DNA from 4 places in the Shinella agrisoli genome. Region 3 is predicted to be linked to each of the others. Evidence: predicted binding sites of a transcription regulator. Region 3 holds the regulator's gene; each other region holds the start of a gene.
What was found. The regulator LexA, encoded in region 3, represses DNA repair genes until DNA is damaged. The targets are predictions, from matches to a motif close to TGTTCNNNNTGTGTTCNG.

Region 1 (4,788 bases), on a different contig from region 3:
AGCTCGACCGAATACGGCCGGTTCGCCTTGGCGCCGCGCACGCCGGTGCCCATGGAGACCACGCGGACCTCGTCGCCGTACTTCTCGCCGAAGAGCGCCATCGCGCCCTCCGCGATCGCGTCGTCCACGGTCATCAGGCGGGTGGTGACGGGCGAATTCTGCACGACGATCTCGTTCGCCATGTCCTCGATGACGCGCAGTTCCTCGGTCGAGATGGGCTTCGGATGCGAAATGTCGAAGCGCAGACGCTCGGGCGCGACCAGCGAGCCCTTCTGCGCGACATGGGTGCCGAGCACCTCGCGCAGCGCCTCGTGCAGCAGGTGCGTCGCCGAGTGGTTCGCGCGCAGGCGCGCGCGGCGGGCGTGATCGACCGCAAGCGCCACCGGATCGCCGACCCTGATCTCGCCTTCCTCGACGACCGCGCTGTGCACGAAGACGCCGTCGCCCTTCTTCTGCGTGTCGGTCACCGTCAGGCGGGCCGTGTCGGTGGTTATCGTGCCGGTATCGCCGACCTGGCCGCCGGATTCCCCGTAGAACGGCGTCTGGTTGAGGACCACCTGCACCGTCTCGCCGGCCTTGGCATCATCGACAGTTTTGCCGTCCTTGACGAGGGCCTCGACGACGCCTTCGGCGGTCTCGGTGTCGTAGCCGAGGAATTCCGTCGCGCCGAGCTTTTCGCGCAGCTCGAACCAGACGGTCTCCGTCGCCGCCTCGCCGGAGCCGGCCCAATGGGCGCGGGCTTCCGCCTTCTGGCGCTCCATGGCGTCGGTGAAGCCGGAAAGGTCGACGCCGATGCCGCGGCCGCGCAGCGCGTCCTGCGTGAGGTCGAGCGGGAAACCGTAGGTGTCGTAGAGCTTGAAGGCGGTCTCGCCGTCGAGCGTGTCGCCCTTGTGGAGCGTCGCGGTGGCGTCGGAGAGCAGGTTGAGGCCGCGCTCCAGCGTGGTGCGGAAGCGCGTCTCCTCCAGCTTCAGCGTCTCGGAGATCAGCGCTTCGGCGCGTTGCAGCTCCGGATAGGCGCGGCCCATCTCGCCGACGAGCGTCGGCAGGAGCCGCCACATCAAGGGTTCCCTCGCGCCGAGGAGCTGGGCATGGCGCATGGCGCGGCGCATGATGCGGCGCAGCACGTAGCCGCGGCCATCCTTGGCCGGCAGCACGCCGTCGGCGATCAGGAAGGCGGAGGAGCGCAGGTGATCTGCGATGACGCGGTGGCTGGCGCGCGCCTCGCCCTCGGCCGGAACGCCGGTCGCCTCGACGGACGCGTTGATCAGGGCCTGGAAGAGGTCGATGTCGTAGTTGTCGTGCTTGCCCTGCAGCAGCGCGGCGATGCGCTCGAGGCCCATGCCGGTGTCGATCGACGGGCGCGGCAGGTCGACGCGCTCTTCCCTGGTGAGCTGCTCGAACTGCATGAAGACGAGGTTCCAGATCTCGATGAAGCGGTCGCCGTCCTCCTCCGGCGAGCCCGGCGGGCCGCCCCAGATATGGTCGCCGTGATCGTAGAAGATCTCCGAACAGGGACCGCACGGGCCGGTATCGCCCATCGCCCAGAAATTGTCGCTCGTCGCGATGCGGATGATGCGGTCGTCGGAAAGGCCGGCGATCTTCTTCCACAGGTCGAAGGCCTGGTCGTCCGTATGGTAGACGGTGACGAGCAGCCGGTTCCTGTCGATGCCGAACTCCTTCGTGATCAGGTTCCAGGCAAGCTCGATCGCGCGCTCCTTGAAATAGTCGCCGAAGGAGAAATTGCCGAGCATCTCGAAGAAGGTGTGGTGACGCGCCGTATAGCCGACATTGTCGAGGTCGTTGTGCTTGCCGCCGGCGCGCACGCATTTCTGTGCGGTGACCGCCGTGGAATAGGGGCGCGTCTCAAGGCCCGTGAAGACGTTCTTGAACTGCACCATGCCGGCATTGGTGAACATCAGGGTCGGGTCGTTGCGCGGCACGAGCGGGCTGGACGGGACGACCTCGTGGCCCTCTCTGCGGAAATAGTCGAGGAAAGTCGACCGGATGTCATTCACGCCGCTCATATCGCGTCCTTCATCTCTGCACTGTCCGCGCCGGAAAGCGGCGCATCACCCACCCAATTGTCCCTGCAACGACGGCCAAGCCGCCTCGCCGGCCGGAGCGCCCGCCCGGAAGGCCGATCAGGGCCGTCCATCCGCGAATTCCGTCGAAACGTCACGCACCCGCCGCCTGTCTTGCGGAAAGGCCGAAAAACCCGGAGCGCGCGAGAACTGAAGGCTTTTATCGCCCGCCTCGCGCCCTGTCCAGACATCAAAAAACCGGCCTTTCGCGAAGAAGAGGCCGGTCCTTCGAGTTTTTTGAGAGCGTTGCGCGGCGATTACATTTCCGCCGCGTCGCCGCTGTCGTTGGGATCCGGGCCGCCGTTTTCGAGGAACCGGTCGGCGATGAGGCCGGCATTCTGGCGCAGCGCGGTCTCGATCTCGCGGGCGAGGTCCGGATTGTCGCGAAGGAAGGTCTTGGCGTTCTCGCGGCCCTGGCCGAGGCGCTGGCTGTTGTAGGAGAACCAGGCGCCCGATTTCTCCACGATGCCGGCCTTGACGCCGAGGTCGATGAGCTCGCCGGTCTTGGAGACGCCCTCGCCGTACATGATGTCGAACTCGACCTGCTTGAAGGGCGGCGCCATCTTGTTCTTGACGACCTTGACGCGGGTCTGGTTGCCGATCACCTCGTCGCGCTCCTTGACCGCGCCGATGCGGCGGATGTCGAGGCGGACCGAGGCATAGAACTTCAGCGCGTTGCCGCCCGTCGTCACTTCCGGCGAACCGTAGACGACACCGATCTTCATGCGGATCTGGTTGATGAAGATGACCATGCAGTTCGACTTGGAGATGGAGGCGGTCAGCTTGCGCAGCGCCTGGCTCATCAGGCGCGCCTGGAGCCCCGGCAGGCTTTCGCCCATCTCGCCCTCGATCTCGGCGCGCGGCGTGAGCGCGGCCACCGAGTCGACGACGAGCACGTCGATCGCCCCGGAGCGGACCAGCGTATCGGTGATCTCCAGCGCCTGCTCGCCGGTATCGGGCTGGGAGATGAGGAGGTTTTCGAGATCGACGCCGAGCTTGCGGGCATAGACCGGGTCGAGCGCATGTTCGGCGTCGACGAAGGCGCAGATGCCGCCCTTCTTCTGGGCTTCCGCAATGGTCTGCAGCGCCAGCGTCGTCTTGCCCGAGCTTTCCGGGCCGTAGATCTCGATGATGCGCCCCTTGGGCAGGCCGCCGACGCCGAGCGCGATGTCGAGGCTGAGCGAACCCGTCGGGACCGTCTCGATCTCCACGACGCTGTCCTTCGAGCCGAGCTTCATGATGGAGCCCTTGCCGAAGGAGCGCTCGATCTGGGAGAGAGCCGCTTCGAGTGCCTTGCTTTTATCCACTGTTTTATCCTCTACGAGCCGCAAAGTGTTCTGTGCCATTTGGTCCACCTTTAGGTTATTGAAGCAAGACAGGCAACGAAGCCGCCGATGAAAGCTATGTACACATTTTGTTCTCGTTTTGCAAGGTGCATTCATCCATTTGAATATTTTTGCGAATCGAGGGGGTGTTCTATTTTCGTTTCGGGTGCGCGGAAGCCGCGCGGGAACAGGGCGGGACCGGCCGCCCGAGCGGGCGGCGGCGGCCGAATCGGCGAAGGGACGTGAAGGAAGGCGATGACGGGCAGGACGATACTGGTGATGGGCGGCGCCCATGTGGACAGGCGCGGGCGCATAACCGGAGAGACGGTGCCGGGGGCCAGCAATCCCGGAAGCTGGTTCGTGGAGGCGGGCGGCGGCGCCTTCAACGCGGCGCGCAATCTTTCGCGGCTCGGCCACAGCGTACGCCTCGTTTCGCCGCGGGGCGGCGATGCGGACGGCGACATCGTCGCCGCGGCGGCGCAAGCGGCGGGCGTCGAAGACACGCCGTTCATCTTCCTCGACCGGGCGACGCCGAGCTACACGGCGATCATCGAGCGGGACGGCAACCTCGTCATCGCGCTGGCCGACATGGATCTCTACCGCCTCTTCTCGCCGCGGCGCCTGCAGCAGCGCGCGCTGCGCGAGGCGATGGCGGCGGCCGGCCTCGTCCTCACCGACGCGAACCTGCCGGCCGAGACGCTTGCCGCCATGACCGGGGCGGCAAGGGCGGGAGGCGTGCCGATCGCCGGCATCGCCATATCGCCGGCCAAGGTCGCACGCTTCCGCGACAGCCTTCCCGGCCTCGCCTTCCTGTTCATGAACGAGGCCGAGGCGCGCACGCTGACGGGCGCGGCGCCGGAAAACCCCGCCGGCTGGCCGGAGGCGCTGCGCGCGGCGGGCCTTCCGGCCGGCGTGGTGACGCGCGGCGGCAGGGGCGTGATCGCCTTCGACGCGAACGGCGCCGTCGTCGTCAAGCCGCCGCCGGTTCCGGCCCTCGGCGACGTCACCGGCGCGGGAGATTCGCTCGCCTCCGGCTTCCTCAGCGCCTTCCTCGGCGGCGCGCGGATCGGCGAGGCCCTGCGCCATGGCGTGGCGGCGGCGGCGATCACCGTGCGCTCGCCTCTCGCCGTGGCCGAGGAAATGTCGCAGGCCGCGCTTGCGGACGCACTTTCTCTTGTGCCGCAGGCCGAAATCCTGTCATGAGATTTTTTTGCCCGAAACTCCGCAAGGACACAGCATGACCAGACCCGCCTCCTCCCTCCTGCCGATGCAGTATTCGGACGAAGTCGCCGCCGCCAAGGCCCGCGGCGCGCCCATCGTCGCGCTCGAATCGACGATCATCACGCACGGCATGCCCTATCCCGGAAACCTCGACATGGCGC
Region 2 (4,788 bases), on a different contig from region 3:
TGATCGCCGCGCGCGGCACGTCGACCAGCACGGCCCATGTCGTGTTGATGTCCGGAAGCGCGAACGGATAGACGACGCGGTCGAAGGAGGCGAGCTCGTCGAAGGAGAGGTTCTCGATGTGGCCGGTCTTCCCGGTGGCGAGCGCTTCCTTGACCATGTCGGCGCCCTCGCCGTCGTAGTCCTTCATCAGGAGATCGGCGGTCGGGGCGACGATCCACTTGCCCGTCTGCGACAGCAGCATGACCCGGCCTTCGCCGAAGGGCCTCAGCTGGCTGAGCTTGTCGTAGAGCGTCTTCAGCGAGACGTCGACGCCGGTGACGCCGATGCGCTTGCCGCCCGACATGACGGGGTAGGCAATCGAGGCCATGGTGAAGTTCTCGCCGGTCGAGGTCTCCGCATAGGGCTGGCTCATCGCGCCCTTGCCGCTGTTCGCGGCCAGCGCGTACCACTCGGCCTTGTAGTCGGATGCGAAGGTGGAGAGCACGATGGAGCCGTCCTTGCGCTTCGTCCAGTAGGGGTTGAACGAACCGTCCTTGAACGTACCGGTCTCGAGCTGTTCGGGAAGCGCGCGCGACCTGCCGTCGAAGGCGTTCGGCTCCTCGGCAAACCAGCTGCCGAGCGCGAAGCTGTTCTTTTCCGCATTCGCCTTGATGATGTCGACGACTTCCCTGCGGTCGAAATGGCCGCCGGAATGGCCCTGCCCGATCACGCCCGCCATGGAGCGCGCCGCGCTCGCAAGCTGGCCGATATCGGTCGCGATGTCGGCCGCGATCGCCTTCGCCTCGGTGTCCGCCTTGGAATAGACGAGATCGGCGACGCGGTTCTGCGTTTGGGTGATGAGAACGGTGTTGGAGGCGAGCATCACCAGGGCGATCGTGCCGCCGGTGACCGCAATGAGCTTCGTCGCAAGCGACTTGGCCTGGAACTTGAACATGAAATCCTCACGATGAGAGACGTCCGCGGCGGCTGCCGCGAAGAGGCACATTCGTTTGCAGGGGGATCTCCATCATGGAGGGCGGGGCGCGCGACCAGCGCCGGAGACGGACCGGACGTCTTGCGCGAAGGCCGGTGTCTGGAGACTTCAGTAACCGATAAAATATTAATAAATAGCCAAGCTTCGCCGGCGCCTGCCTGCGCAACCGGCTGAATTTTCAGGCATCGCCGCAAAGCGACGCCCGATATGGCATTTGCGGGATTTGCCGGAGAGGCGGCCGCTCAGACCGCGGCATCGACGGCGGGAGCGAACGGAATGGAAGGCTGGGCGCCCGGCTTCAGGCAGGCGAGCGAGCCTGCGACCGCCGCGCGGCGCAGCGCCTGCTTGAAGGACAGGCCGGCATCGAGCGAGGCGGCAAGGTAGCCGCAGAACGTATCGCCGGCACCGACCGTATCGACCGGCTCGATCGCAAGGCCGGCGGCGCGGTGGATCTCGTTCTTGCGGATGGCGACGACGCCGTCGGCACCGAGCGTCACGATGATCGTCTGCCCGCTTTCGGCATGGAGCCTCTGCATGGCCGCCTCGCGCTCCTCGTCCGAGAGCTCGCCCTTGCCGACGAAGAGGTCGAATTCCGTCTCGTTGGCGACGAGGATGTCCGCCAACGCGCCGAGGCGTTTCGCCGCGGCGCTGAAGGGGGCGATGTTGACGATGGAGATCACGCCCTTCGCCTTCGCGCCGGCAAGCGCGGCCTCGATGGCCGGGTTGGGGATTTCGAACTGCAGCATCAGGTAGTCGCCGCGCGACATGGCGGCGAGGGTGCGCCTGGCGTCCTCGTCGGTGACCGTGCCGTTGGCGCCGGGCACGACGACGATGACGTTCTCGCCATCGGCGGCGACCAGGATATGGGCGGTCCCCGTCGCCTCGGCGGCGGAGCGTACGCCGTTGAGGTCCACGGCGGCGTCAGCGAGCAGCGCGAGCGCCTGGCTTGCCATGCGGTCATCGCCCACGGCGCCCGCCATGCGCACGATGGAGCAGGCGCGGCGGGCGGCGAGCGCCTGGTTGGCGCCCTTGCCGCCGGCGGCGGTGGTGAAGCTGGTGCCCATCACCGTCTCGCCCGGCTTCGGCAGGCGTTCAGGCGTGGCGATGAGGTCCATGTTGATGGAGCCGAAGACGGTGATCATGAGAGCTGCCCCTTGTCGTTTCCGCCGGACGATGCCCGAGGCGGTCAGTCCTCGTCAACCACTCTCAGGCGCAGCTGGCCCGTCCGGCTCTCGACGGCCTTCTCCGCCGGCTGGGAAAGTGCCGAAACCGTTTCGAATTCCAGCTCGCCGATGCGCGCGCCGCGCCGGGCGAGCTTTTCCGTCGAGGTGAGGATGAGGTCGACATCCTTCTGCGCGGATGTGAAATGGCCGTGGAGCTTGCGCACCCGGTCGTCGAGCCGCGTCAAATCGTCCATCAGCCGCGCGACCTCGCCCTGGATGACATGGGCCTGCTCGCGCATGCGCTGGTCCTTCAGCAGCGCCTGGAGCACCTGCACCGACAGCATGAGCAGCGACGGCGAGACGATGACGATGCGCGCGCGGTGCGCCCGCTGCACGACGCCCTCGAAATCCTCGTGGATGCTGGCGAAGATCGATTCCGAAGGCACGAAGAGGAAGGCCGTGTCCTGCGTCTCGCCGGCGATGAGGTATTTTTCCGCGATGTCGCGGATATGGGTCTCCATGTCCCGGCGGAACTGCTGCGCGGCGAGCTTGGCGGCCTCCGGCGCGCGTCCGTCCGACATGGCGTTCCACGCCTCCAGCGGGAACTTCGCGTCCACGACGAGCGGCGGCTGTCCGTTCGGCATGCGGATCGTGCAGTCGGGGCGCACGCCGTTGGAAAGCTGCGCCTGGAACTGGTAGGCGCCGGGCGGCAGGGCATCGGCGATGATCGCCTCCATGCGCGACTGGCCGAAGGCGCCGCGCGTCTGCTTGTTGGAGAGGATTGCCTGAAGCCCCACCACGTCCTTGGCCAGCGACTGGATGTTCGTCTGCGCATTGTCGATCACGGCAAGCCGCTCCTGCAGGCGCCGGAGGTTCTCGTGCGTCGCCCGCGTCTGTTCGGAGATCGACTGGCCGAGCCGCTGCGTCAGCCCGTCAAGGCGCGCATTGATCGCCTGGTTCGTCTCGGATTGCTTGGCGCCGAACACCTCCGCCATGGCGGCGACCCGGCCCTGCATTTCCGTCTGCGCCTTCAAGAGCTCGGCAAAGCGCATCTCCGCCATCGCCGCCGCCTCGCGCTGGCGCGCCTGGCTGCGGCGGGCCGAGAGGAGACCCAAGAGCGCGAGAAGCGCTGCGGCGAGCAGGGCCATCGCCGGGCCGGGACCGCCGAGCCGGGCGAGGAAGGAGGAAAGCAGCGCGTCGAAAGCGGGATCGATCATGCCGCGACCATATCACGGATTGCGGCGGAAACCAGATCATAACGTGAACAAATCGAGCGGCGGACCGGCAAAGTCGATTGAAAGCGCCCAAAAACCACGCTAAGGAGGCGCATGACCATCAAGCCGCTGATAATCCTTCCCGATCCGATCCTCCGCCAGGCCTCCAAACCCATCGAGACCGTGGACGGCGAGGTGAAGAAGCTTGCCGACGACATGCTCGAAACCATGTACGACGCGCCCGGCATCGGCCTTGCCGCCATCCAGATCGGCGTGCCGCGGCGCATGCTGGTGCTGGACGTCTCCAAGGAGGGCGAGGACAGGAAGCCGCTGGTCTTCATCAATCCGCAGATCGTCGCCTCGTCCGACGAGCGCTCGGTCTATGAGGAAGGATGCCTGTCGATCCCGGATTACTATGCCGAGGTCGAGCGCCCCGCGAAGATCACCGTCAAGCATCTCGACCGCGAGGGCAGGGAGCAGCTGACCGAGGCCGACGGCCTGCTGGCGACCTGCCTCCAGCATGAGATCGATCACCTGAACGGCGTGCTGTTCATCGACCATATTTCCAAGCTGAAGCGCGAGATGGTGATCCGCAAGTTCACCAAGGCGGCGAAGCTGCGCGGCAGCAAGGCCCTCTGAGGCTGCCGCCCGTAACATTCACGGAGGCTGACCGATGGCCCTTCGCATCATCTTCATGGGCACGCCGGATTTCTCCGTTCCCACGCTGGAAGCGCTTGCGAAGGCGGGCCATGAGATCGTCGCCGTCTATTCGCAGCCGCCGCGCCCTGCCGGCCGCCGCGGCCTCGAACTGGTGAAGTCGCCGGTGCACCAGGCTGCCGAACGGCTCGGCGTTCCCGTCTTCACGCCGGTCAATTTTCGCGCGGAAGCGGATCGCGAAGCGTTCCGCGCCCTGAATGCGGATGTGGCGGTCGTCGTCGCCTACGGCCTGCTGCTGCCGGAGGCGATCCTCGCCGGCACCCGGCTCGGCTGCTACAACGGCCACGCCTCGCTGCTGCCGCGCTGGCGCGGGGCGGCGCCGATCCAGCGGGCGATCATGGCGGGCGACGGCGAAACCGGCATGATGGTCATGAAGATGGACAAGGGCCTCGATACGGGTCCCGTCGCCCTCACCCGCCGTGTGGCGATCAGCGAGACCATGACCGCCGGCGAGCTGCACGACGTGCTGATGCAGGCGGGCGGCGCGCTGATGGCCGAAGCCATGGCGAAGCTGGAGGCCGGCGACCTGCCGCTCACCCCGCAGGCGGAGGAAGGCGTGCTTTACGCCGCCAAGATCGACAAGGCCGAAACGCGCATCGACTTTTCCCGGCCCGCCAGGGACGTGCACAACCATATCCGCGGCCTCTCGCCCTTTCCCGGCGCCTGGTTCGAGCTGCCGGTCGCCGGCAGGCCGGAGCGGGTGAAGGTGCTGGCGAGCGAG
Region 3 (4,788 bases):
CCCTGCTCGTTCCCGTCGGCATGCTGCTGGCGGCGCTCGAAAGCGCGCGGCTCGGCACGGTCCTCCTGGATGCGCCGGTGACGACCGAGATCGGCGGCCAGGTCCTGTCGCGCGAAAGCGACGGACGGGGCGCGATCCGCTACCGCATCGCGCTCGAGACGACGCGCGATCCCGAATTGAAGCGCCCGCCCGGCGTGGTGACGGTGCTTGCCAGGAGCCGGCACGAGGCGATCCCCATCGGCGGCGGCATCACGGGACGCGCGCGTCTCGGCCCGCCCTCCGGCCCGGCGCTTTCAGGCCTCAACGACTTCGCCTTCGACGCCTATTTCGCCGGCAATGGCGCCGTCGGCTATTTCTACAGAGCGCCGGCGGCCCTTGCGGGGGCCGAAGCCGGGTGGAAAGAGCGGATCCGGCAGGAGATCGCGACCTGGCGAAACAACCTGACCGAGCATATCCGCGGCCGCATCGGCGGCGATGCCGGCGCGATCGCCGCGGCGCTCGTGACGGCCGAGCAGCGCGCGATCAGCGAGGAGACGGTCGAGGCGCTGCGGCAGGCGGGGCTTGCCCATGTGCTTGCCATTTCGGGGCTCAACATGGTGCTTGCCGCCGGCACCTTCCTCGTCGGCGCGCGCATGCTGATGGCGCTGGTCCCGGGTTTTGCCGAGCGCTATCCGGCAAAGAAGATCGCCGCCGCCGGCGCGCTCCTCATGGTGACGCTCTACATCCTCGTCTCGGGCGGGGCGATCTCGGCGGTGCGCTCGTGGATCATGATCTGCGTCATGCTCGTGGCGGTGCTTTTCGGACGGTCGGCCATCAGCCTGCGCAACGTCGCGATCTCGGCGATCCTCATCCTCTTGGCGACGCCGTCCGCCGTCACCAATCCCGGCTTCCAGATGTCCTATGCCGCGACCCTCGGCCTCGTCGCCGGCTATGCGGCCTGGCGGGAGAGGCCGGTCCGGCAGGAGAGCGGGGGAGGGCCTTTCCGGCTCTTCGGCGGCGCGCTCGGCCGCTTCTTCGGCGGGCTTCTCCTTTCCTCCCTGATCGGCGGCTTTGCGACGCTGATCTATTCCATCGGCCATTTCCACCGCATTCCGGCCTACGGGCTCGCCGGCAACCTGCTCGCCATGCCGGTGATCAGCGCCGTGGTCATGCCGTTCGGCCTCATCGCCGTGCTGCTGATGCCGTTCGGCCTCGATGCGGTGCCCTTCGCGATCATGGGCAAGGGCATCGAATGGATGATCGCGCTGTCGAACTGGGTCTCCGGCTGGAATGGGGAGATCGTTACCGGCCGCATACCGCCGCTTGCCTTCCTCCTGGTCGGCGTCGGCGGCGGGCTGGTCTGCATCCTGCGCACGCGGCTGCGCCACCTGGGCACGCTGCTCATCGTCCTCGGAATCGGCGCCGCCTGCTGGCCGGGCAGCCGCAGCATGCCCGAAGTGCTTGTCTCGGAAGACGGCCGACTCGTCGCCGTCCTGCGCGACGGCGGGGTTTCGACGAACCGGACACGACCGCCCGACTTCATCTACGACCAATGGCGCCGCGCGCTTCGGCTCGGCGCGCTCGTCAAGCCGGAGACGCGCAAGACGGCAGGTTTGACGGTGGAAGAGGCAGAGGAGGGCGCGGCAGCTTCCAGCGAGAAGAGGCCGCGCCGCAGGGCGGATCGGGAGAAGGCGAAAGCGGCCATGTCCGCGGCCTTCGAGGCGGCGGGAAAGCGTAACGGCTTCGTCTGCGAAGCAAAGGCGTTCTGCGCCGCCGTCTCGCCGAGCGGCTGGCGGATTGTCGCGCTGGAGGACGTCGCCTTCCTCGGCACGGCCTGCGATGCCGCAGACCTCGTCGTCGTATCCTTTGCCCTGCGGCTCGACGCCTGCCGCTCCGGCGCCCGGATGGTGACGGCGCGGCACCTGCGGCGGACAGGGGCTCTGGAAATCACGCCCACGGGCGCCGCGACGGCTTCGCCCCTGGCCGCGGCCCGGATCACGACCGCCGTCGAGACGCTCGACCGGCCCTGGTCGCGGCACCGCACCTACGACTGGCGGAGCGGCCGGTTCGAAGCCGAATCCGGCAATCAGTTGTAGCGGCGGATGAGGCCGACGAGCTTGCCCTGGATCTTCACGCGGTCCGGCCCGAAGATGCGGGTCTCGTAGGCGGGATTGGCGGCTTCGAGCGCGATGGAGGCGCCCTTGCGGCGGAAGCGCTTCAGCGTGGCTTCCTCGTCGTCGACCAGCGCCACGATGATCTCGCCCGGATTGGCGGTGCTGGCATTGCGGATGATGACCGTATCGCCGTCGAGGATGCCGGCCTCGATCATCGAATCGCCCTTGACCTCCAGCGCGTAATGCTCGCCGCTGCCGATCATCTCGGCGGGCACGGTGATGTCATGGGTGTTGTTCTGGATGGCGGAGATCGGCACGCCGGCGGCGATACGGCCCATGACCGGCACGGAAACGGAGGCGGACATGTCCGCCTGCGCCGGCATGCGCTGCTGCGGGGCGGACGGCAGCGGCTGCTTGCCGCGGCTGCCTTCTATGACGGCCGGTGAGAAGCCGCGGCGAGGCTGGAGGCTCGACGAATAGGCGTCCGGCAGCTTGATGACTTCCAGCGCCCGCGCGCGGTTGGGCAGGCGGCGGATGAACCCGCGCTCCTCCAGCGCCGTGATGAGGCGGTGGATGCCGGATTTCGAGGCGAGATCCAGCGCGTCCTTCATTTCGTCGAAGGACGGGGGAATGCCGGACTCCTTCATACGCTCATGAATGAACAGGAGGAGTTCCTGTTGTTTGCGCGTCAGCATGGCCTCTCCAACCAGAATCGTGAAACAAATCCAGAACAGACACTATCTGTTCCATATGTGTTCCGCAAGAGGCTCGTGAAACAATAATACGGGCTCAGGCGTCAGGTTCGCGCAGGAGAAGGATTTCGCAGGCGGCGCCCGCCTGCGCGGCCGGCGAGTGCGGCGGGCGGACGAGCAGGCCCTCCGACGCGGCAAAGACCTTCATCATCGAGGAATCCTGCCTGTCGTGCGGCGTGACCAGCAGTTCGCCGCCCGGCCCGCGGGCGATTCGCGCCCGCACATAGTCCTGCCGCCGGTCGTTCTGCTGGAGCGGCACCGCGGCGACCGCCGCGCGCAGCCGGCTCCTTTCGGGCAGGCGGGCGAGGCGGCGGACGAGGGGTTCGAGGAAGATCAGCGAGCAGACGAGGCTGGAAACGGGATTGCCGGGAAGGCCGACCACCTGGACGGCGCCGAGGCGGCCGACCATCAGCGGCTTTCCGGGACGCATGGCGATGCGCCAGAAATCGAGCGCCATGCCGGCCTCGCCGAGCACCGGCTGGACGAGGTCGAAATCGCCGACCGAGGCGCCGCCGAGCGTGACGAGCACGTCGATGTCGAGGGTGAGGGCGTGGCGCACGGCCTCGAGCATCGCCTGCCTGTCGTCGCCGACGATGCCGAGGTCGATGACCTCGGCGCCGGCCTCGCGGGCGATGGCCGATACGCCGTAGGTGTTGGAGGCGATGATCTGGCTTGCGCCGGGCGAGGCGCCGGGCGGGACCAGCTCGTCGCCCGTCGCCAGCAGCGCGATGCGCGGGCGGGCGTACACCGTGAGCGCCGCATGGTTCATCGCGGCGGCGACCGTCAGCCGTCCGGCATCGAGCACGTCGCCGGCCCTGAGCACGACCTCGCCTTCGCGGAAATCCTGGCCGCGGGGGCGGATATGGCGACCCTTGGCGGTGAGGAAGGTGGTGCGGATGCGCCCGTCCTCCAGCACCTCCGCGTCTTCCTGCAGAAGCACGGTGTCGGCGAAGGCGGGCAGCGGCGCGCCGGTGAAGATGCGCACCGCCTCGCCGGGGCCGGCGGACCCTTCGAAGGCATGGCCGGCCGAAGAGGTGCCGACGACCTTGAGGACGGCGCCGAGCTCGGCGATGTCCGCATGGCGCACCGCATAGCCGTCCATGGCGGAATTGTCGAAGGGCGGCTGGGTGAGGCGGGCCGCGACGTCTTCGGCGAGCACGCGGCCCTGGGCCTCGTGCAGCGGAACGCTTTCCGTGCGCTGCGCCGGCTTGGCTCCGCAGAGCAGGCGGTCGAGGGCATCGGCGACGGACAGGAGGGACATCAGGCGTCCTTCCGCTTGTAATCGCCGGAGCGGCCGCCGGACTTCTCGCGGAGGCGGATGCCGCCGATCTCCATCTCGCGGTCGGCGGCCTTGGCCATGTCGTAGACGGTGAGGCAGGCGACGCTGACGGCGGTGAGCGCTTCCATCTCGACGCCGGTGCGGCCGGTGAGCTTCGCCGTCGCCTCGACGCGCAGGCCGGGAAGAGCGCGGTCCTCGCGGATCTCCACCGCCACCTTGGTCAGCATCAGCGGGTGGCAGAGCGGGATGAGGCTCGATGTCTGCTTGGCGGCCATGATGCCGGCAAGCCGCGCCGTGCCGATGACGTCGCCCTTCTTGGCGTCGCCCTTGAGGATGAGGTCGAGCGTCGCCGGCGCCATGCGGATGAAGCCTTCGGCGACGGCGATGCGTACGGTCTCGGCCTTGTCGCCGACATCCACCATGTTGGCTTCGCCGGAGGCGTCGATATGGGTGAGCGAACGGCCGTCGTCGGCCATCATTCTGCCGCCAGCACGCCGGCGTCGCCGGTCAGAAGCGCGCGCGTCGCCGCCGCCACGTCGTCCTTGCGCATCAGGCTTTCGCCGACGAGGAAGGTGGAGATGCCGGCCTTAGCGAGGCGCTGGCAATCAGCATGGGTGAAGATACCGCTCTCCCCGACCAGGAGGCGGTCTTCCGGCACCATGCC
Region 4 (4,788 bases), on a different contig from region 3:
TCATGCGAAGACCCCGTGCAGGAACCAGCGGCCGCCGCCGCTGGCGGCCTGAGCCTCGTCGCCCGAGCGGAAGAGCCAGAAACGCTCGCCTTCCGTATCCTCGACCCGAAAATAGTCGCGCACGGCGGCGCGCTCCGCGTCACGCTTCCACCATTCGCCGAAAATGCGCTCGGGCCCGTCCGCCCGCTTCACCCGCCGCCGCACTCCGCGCCAGGTGAAGAAGGCGGGCGGATGGTCGGGCAGGAGCGCCACGACCTCGACCGGCTCCGGCCGCGCCAGCAGGCGCGCCGGACGCGGCCAGCGCTCCTGCCAGGCCGCACCGTCGTCCGGCGCCAAGGGCGGCAGGCGACGGACGGAGCGTTCGGGCACGTCGCTTTCCACCGGAGCGAGACGGTAGAGCCGGTCCGCACCGATGCGGTTGGCGATCACGTCGAGGAGGGCGGCAATGTCCGCCTGCTCCTCCTCGATCAGCGAGGAGGCGGCCTGTTGCAGGACGAGCGGTTCGGCGAGCGTCGCGGTCAGGTCCATGATCTCGATACCGAAACCGGGATCGATCGTCTCGATCCGGTCGCAGAGAAGCCGGGTGAGCCGCTTCTCCTCACGCGCGGCGCGCGCCGTGCCGACGCGGATCGCCTGCAGGGAATTGTCGACGCGGTGGAAGAGGAGGTCGAGACGGCGGGCACCGAGGCCGCGTTTTTCCAGCGCCAGGCAAAGGTCGCGGACAAGGGCCGCCGTGTAGCGGGCGATGGTCTCCGGCGCACCGATCGGTTCGCCGAAAACCTTGCGGACCGTCACGAGTTCCAGATCGCGCAGCGGATCGACAGGCTCGCGGACCGTGCCCTCAAGCTGGCCGATCCTGCGGCCGAGGAGCGGGCCGAAGCGCAGCACGAGCGGCGCGCGCGGCACGGCGAGCACATCGCCGATACTGGCAAAGCCGAGAACATGCAGGCCCGCCACGGTTTCCGGCGGGAGGCGCAGGCCCTGGATGGGGAGCGGCGCCACGGCTTTCCCGGCGGCGCCGGATGCGATGACGCGCACGGGATCGGCAAGGAAGCGGGCGGCGGCATAGGCCGCGCCCCAGGTGTCGGCGACGGCGGCGCGGGCGCTGATGCCGGAGGCCGCGAGACGGTTGACGAGACCGGTCAGCATGCGCGCCTCGCCGCCGTGCAGGTGGTCCGTGCCGGTGGCGTCGATGACGAGGCCGTCCGGCGGATCGGGTGCGACGATCGGAGCATAGTGCTGGAGGGTCCAGAGCGCGAGGCGTTCGAGCGCCGCCGCGTCGGCAGCGGGATCGGCGGGCATGGTCATGACGTCCGGCACGAGCGCGTGGGCCTTGGTGAGCGGCATGCCGACCCGCAGGCCTGCCTCCTCGGCCGCCCGGCTCACCGCCGTCAGAATGCGGCGCGGGCCCTCCCGTCCGACGAGCACGAGCCGCCGGTCAGGCGGAGGCGCCGAAGCGCCAAGCGCCCGCCTCAGGCGGTCGATCGGCCAGCCGGGAAGAAAAAGCGATACGACCCTCGCCATCGGATGCCTCCACTTCGAATTGCGCCGCCTCGCCGGCCCGGCAGCGGGTGAGTTCCAGCAGCCATCGCGCCCGGCCGATGCCGGGCACGGGAAGGGCAGCCGACGGACGGACGGAGACCCGCCAGCGCGTCACGGCGGCGGAGGGCAGCGCGAAGGCCTCCGCCTCCGCCCTCAGCCGGAAACGGCGCACGGCAAGGCCGAGCGTGCCGCCGGCCTCTGCCGCCAGCTGCAGGCGGCGCGAGGCGGCCATCGGCAGCCGCGCGACCTCCGCCACCACCGCGCCGAGCCCGCCGTGGCGCAGCCCCTCCTCGAAACAGAGGAGCAGGCTCTTCTCGTCGCCCGCCTCCACATAGATGACGCGGCCGGGGGAAAGCCCCGCCTGCGCGAGCGCGGGTGCGAAGAGGTCGGGCCGCGTCAGGCACCAGAGCACCTGTCCCTTGGTGCGCGCCGCAATGCCCGCGGCAAAGAGCATGGCGGCCGCGCCCTCCACGGCGTCGTTGCCGCCGCCGCAGACCTCGTGCAGGCTGGCGAGCGCCAGCCCGCCGCCGGGCAGCCGCTCGTCGATCTCCGGCACGCCGAAAGGCAGCACCGCCCGGTCGCGCAAGGCGCGGCCGTCGAACTGCCGGATGCGGTCGCGCAGATCGGCGACGACGGCATGGACGGAGGCGGACATCGGTTTGGCGGCTCCTGGTTGAACAGCGTTTGTTCTTTATTTGTTCTCAATCGCCACAAGAGTCAATCACCCGGCCGCGCCGGAAAGATCACAGTTTGAATCACCGGCGGGAACCAACTGGCGCGGCGGAAGTTCTTCCTCCTGCCATCCCACCAATTTCAGGAGAAACATCCATGGCTGACGAAAAGAGCACCGGCAAACGCACGCTCGGCGTCGTTGAAGGTCGCGACAGCACTTCGGAGGAAGCCCGCGCCGCCGCCGCGGAAGCGACGGTCAACGAACAGATCGAAGTGCTGAAGGCGGAAATCAGCCGGCTGAAGGAATCCGCGGGCCTCATCGCCGAAGGCACGGGGCAGCTGGCGGTCGCCAAGGCGGAATCGCTGCGCGAGGAACTGCGCCAGACCGTCCAGGCCAATCCGCTCGCCACCCTCGCCGGCGCCGCCTTCATCGGCTACCTCTTCGGCCTGCGCCATCGCTGACGCTCGTCCTGAAGGGAAAGCCGATCGAAAAGAGGAAAAAGGCCCGGCGTTGCCGGGCTCAGACCGCTGACAAAGCCCGCCCAACTTCCTCTCCGTCATGGTCGGGCCTTACCCGTCCGTCCATAAGCCTTTGAAAAGCGTGGATCCTCGGGTCAAGCCCGAGGATGACAGAGTGATTGGAGCGGCGTTCGCCATCAAACTAAAGCCCGGCATCGCCGGGCTTTGTCTTTACGCTCAGAACCAGCCCTGGCGGCGCGGCGGCTCGTTTGCGAGAGAGCCGAGCAGGTAGCCGATGACGACACCGGCAAGACCGGCCGTCAGCACCACGGTCGAAAGGGCCGCCGGATGTTCCCGCGCGGCCTGGGCCACGGCTGCGCCTTCGTTCCGCACATATCTCGTTGCCGAGCGGACGGCGGGACGGGCAGCCTCCACCGCATTGCCGGCGCGGTCGCGGATCGTCTCGTAGGCTTCCGCCCCCTTGTCGCCGATGTCCTTCTGGAGCTGGGCGATCTCTGCGCGGAGAGCGGAAATCTGGGATTGAACGTCAGTGCTTGCCATTGCGGTCTCCTTGTCAGCAATCAACACCGAACGATTGGCGCGCAGCTTGGTTCCAAGCCGGCGGCAGAATTGCCCGTCAGCCCGCCTGGCGGCGGCCGTCGCGCCGGATCTGGGAGGGGGTGTCGCCGAAGGCGGCGCGGAAACGGCGGGTGAAGTGCGACAGGCTCTCGAAACCGGTCTCGAGCGCGATCTCGATCAGCGGCTTGTTGGTGCGCATCACCATGTTGAGCGCCGCGGCCATGCGGATCTTCATGTAGATCGCGCTCGGCGAAGCCCCCATGTCGCTCTCGAACAGGCGTTCCAGCTGGCGGCGGGAGACGCCGGTCATCGTGGCGATGCTGTCGATGGAGAGCAGGTCTTCGGTGTGCTGCTCCATCATCATGATGGCGAGGTGCACGCGGCGGTCACGCGCCTCCAGGCCGAGCGGATTGCGCGGCTGGAGGTCGGTCGCGTCGCGCCGGTGGCGGATCTGGAGGATCTCCAGGGCATTGCGTTCGGCCGCCTCGCCGACATGGTGGCGCACGAGCGTCGCCGCCAGGTCCGCGACGCTGCTGCCGCCGGCGCAGGTGGCGACCTTGCCGTCGAAGCGGAAGATCTGTTCGGACGTCGCCTCTATATCGGGGAAGCGCGCGCGGAACTCCCGGTGGTGCAGCCAGCTCACGCAGGCCATATGGCCGGACAGCAGGCCGGCTTCGGCGAGAATGAAGCTGCCGGTGCAAAGGCCGATCAGCCCGACGCCGGCATTGGCCGCCTTGCGCAGATACGCCATCGCATAGCTGTCGATCGGCTCTTCGACGGTCAGCAGCCCGCCGACGACGGCGATGTAGTCGAAACAGGAGGGATCGGCGAAGGGCGCGGTCGGCGCGACCTGGATGCCGCTCGACGACGAGATGAAATTGCGCGTGCTGCTCAGGACGTCCCAGTCGCAGTTGACGCGCCGGGACCGGTCCTCGCTGTCGCTGGCAAGCCGCAATGTATCCACGAACAGGGCGAAGGCGGAAAGGGTAAAACCCTTCGAGAGGATGAAGCCGACACGCAGCGCCTTCGGCGCCGCGGCGCTCATCACCTTCGATGTCCGAACATCCACCGCCATCAGGCCTCCCGAGCCGTTCCGCCGCGCAGTATCGTCGCAGGCAAGGACCATTGGCAAGACCCATATCAGATTTCGCCGGTCCCCTCCATTCCCTGCCCGACGTTTATGTATTCATTAAGGCCGGGCCGGGGCGCGAGGGCATAGGAGGCCGACATATCAATACGTCGCCCGCCCGCCCGACAGGTCGAAGACGGCCGCGGTGGTGAAGCTGTTTTCCTTCGAGACGAGCCAGGCAACCATGGCCGCAGCCTCCTCGACCTCCAGGAAACGGCCGCGCGGGATGCGCGAGCGCATGTACTCGATGAATTCCGGCGTGAGTTGCTCGAGAATGCGCGTCTCGGCCGTCGCGGGCGTGATGCAGTTGACGGCGATGTCGTAGCCGGCCAGCTCCTTGCCGAGCGACTTGGTGAGCCCGATCACGCCGGCCTTGGAAGCCGAATAGGCGGCCGCGTTGGGATTGC

Region 1: a site for LexA is predicted at 3,554-3,571, ahead of recA (recombinase RecA). Genes of this name have one in related genera too.
Region 2: a site for LexA is predicted at 3,386-3,403, ahead of ACIIOY_RS10555 (DNA recombination protein RmuC). Genes of this name have one in related genera too.
Region 4: a site for LexA is predicted at 2,228-2,245, ahead of ACIIOY_RS11870 (ImuA family protein). Genes of this name have one in related genera too.

Annotation. Positions count from the first base shown of each region.
Region 1 covers NZ_JBJIEP010000015.1:76,660-81,447, reverse strand. The annotation lists gene alaS (alanine--tRNA ligase) at 1-2,024, opposite strand, end outside; gene recA (recombinase RecA) at 2,339-3,427, opposite strand; gene ACIIOY_RS16640 (carbohydrate kinase family protein) at 3,662-4,609, shown strand; gene ACIIOY_RS16635 (pseudouridine-5'-phosphate glycosidase) at 4,644-4,788, shown strand, end outside.
Region 2 covers NZ_JBJIEP010000008.1:81,663-86,450, reverse strand. The annotation lists gene ACIIOY_RS10565 (methyl-accepting chemotaxis protein) at 1-934, opposite strand, end outside; gene ACIIOY_RS10560 (ribokinase) at 1,216-2,115, opposite strand; gene ACIIOY_RS10555 (DNA recombination protein RmuC) at 2,160-3,353, opposite strand; gene def (peptide deformylase) at 3,465-3,989, shown strand; gene fmt (methionyl-tRNA formyltransferase) at 4,024-4,788, shown strand, end outside.
Region 3 covers NZ_JBJIEP010000013.1:82,363-87,150, forward strand. The annotation lists gene ACIIOY_RS14930 (ComEC/Rec2 family competence protein) at 1-2,075, shown strand, start outside; gene lexA (transcriptional repressor LexA) at 2,066-2,788, opposite strand; gene ACIIOY_RS14940 (molybdopterin molybdotransferase MoeA) at 2,883-4,106, opposite strand; gene moaC (cyclic pyranopterin monophosphate synthase MoaC) at 4,106-4,600, opposite strand; gene trpC (indole-3-glycerol phosphate synthase TrpC) at 4,600-4,788, opposite strand, start outside.
Region 4 covers NZ_JBJIEP010000009.1:126,892-131,679, reverse strand. The annotation lists gene ACIIOY_RS11875 (DUF6504 family protein) at 1-1,524, opposite strand; gene ACIIOY_RS11880 (error-prone DNA polymerase) at 1-4, opposite strand, end outside; gene ACIIOY_RS11870 (ImuA family protein) at 1,439-2,197, opposite strand; gene ACIIOY_RS11865 (hypothetical protein) at 2,371-2,676, shown strand; gene ACIIOY_RS11860 (hypothetical protein) at 2,911-3,234, opposite strand; gene ACIIOY_RS11855 (GlxA family transcriptional regulator) at 3,311-4,327, opposite strand; gene ACIIOY_RS11850 (SDR family NAD(P)-dependent oxidoreductase) at 4,484-4,788, opposite strand, start outside.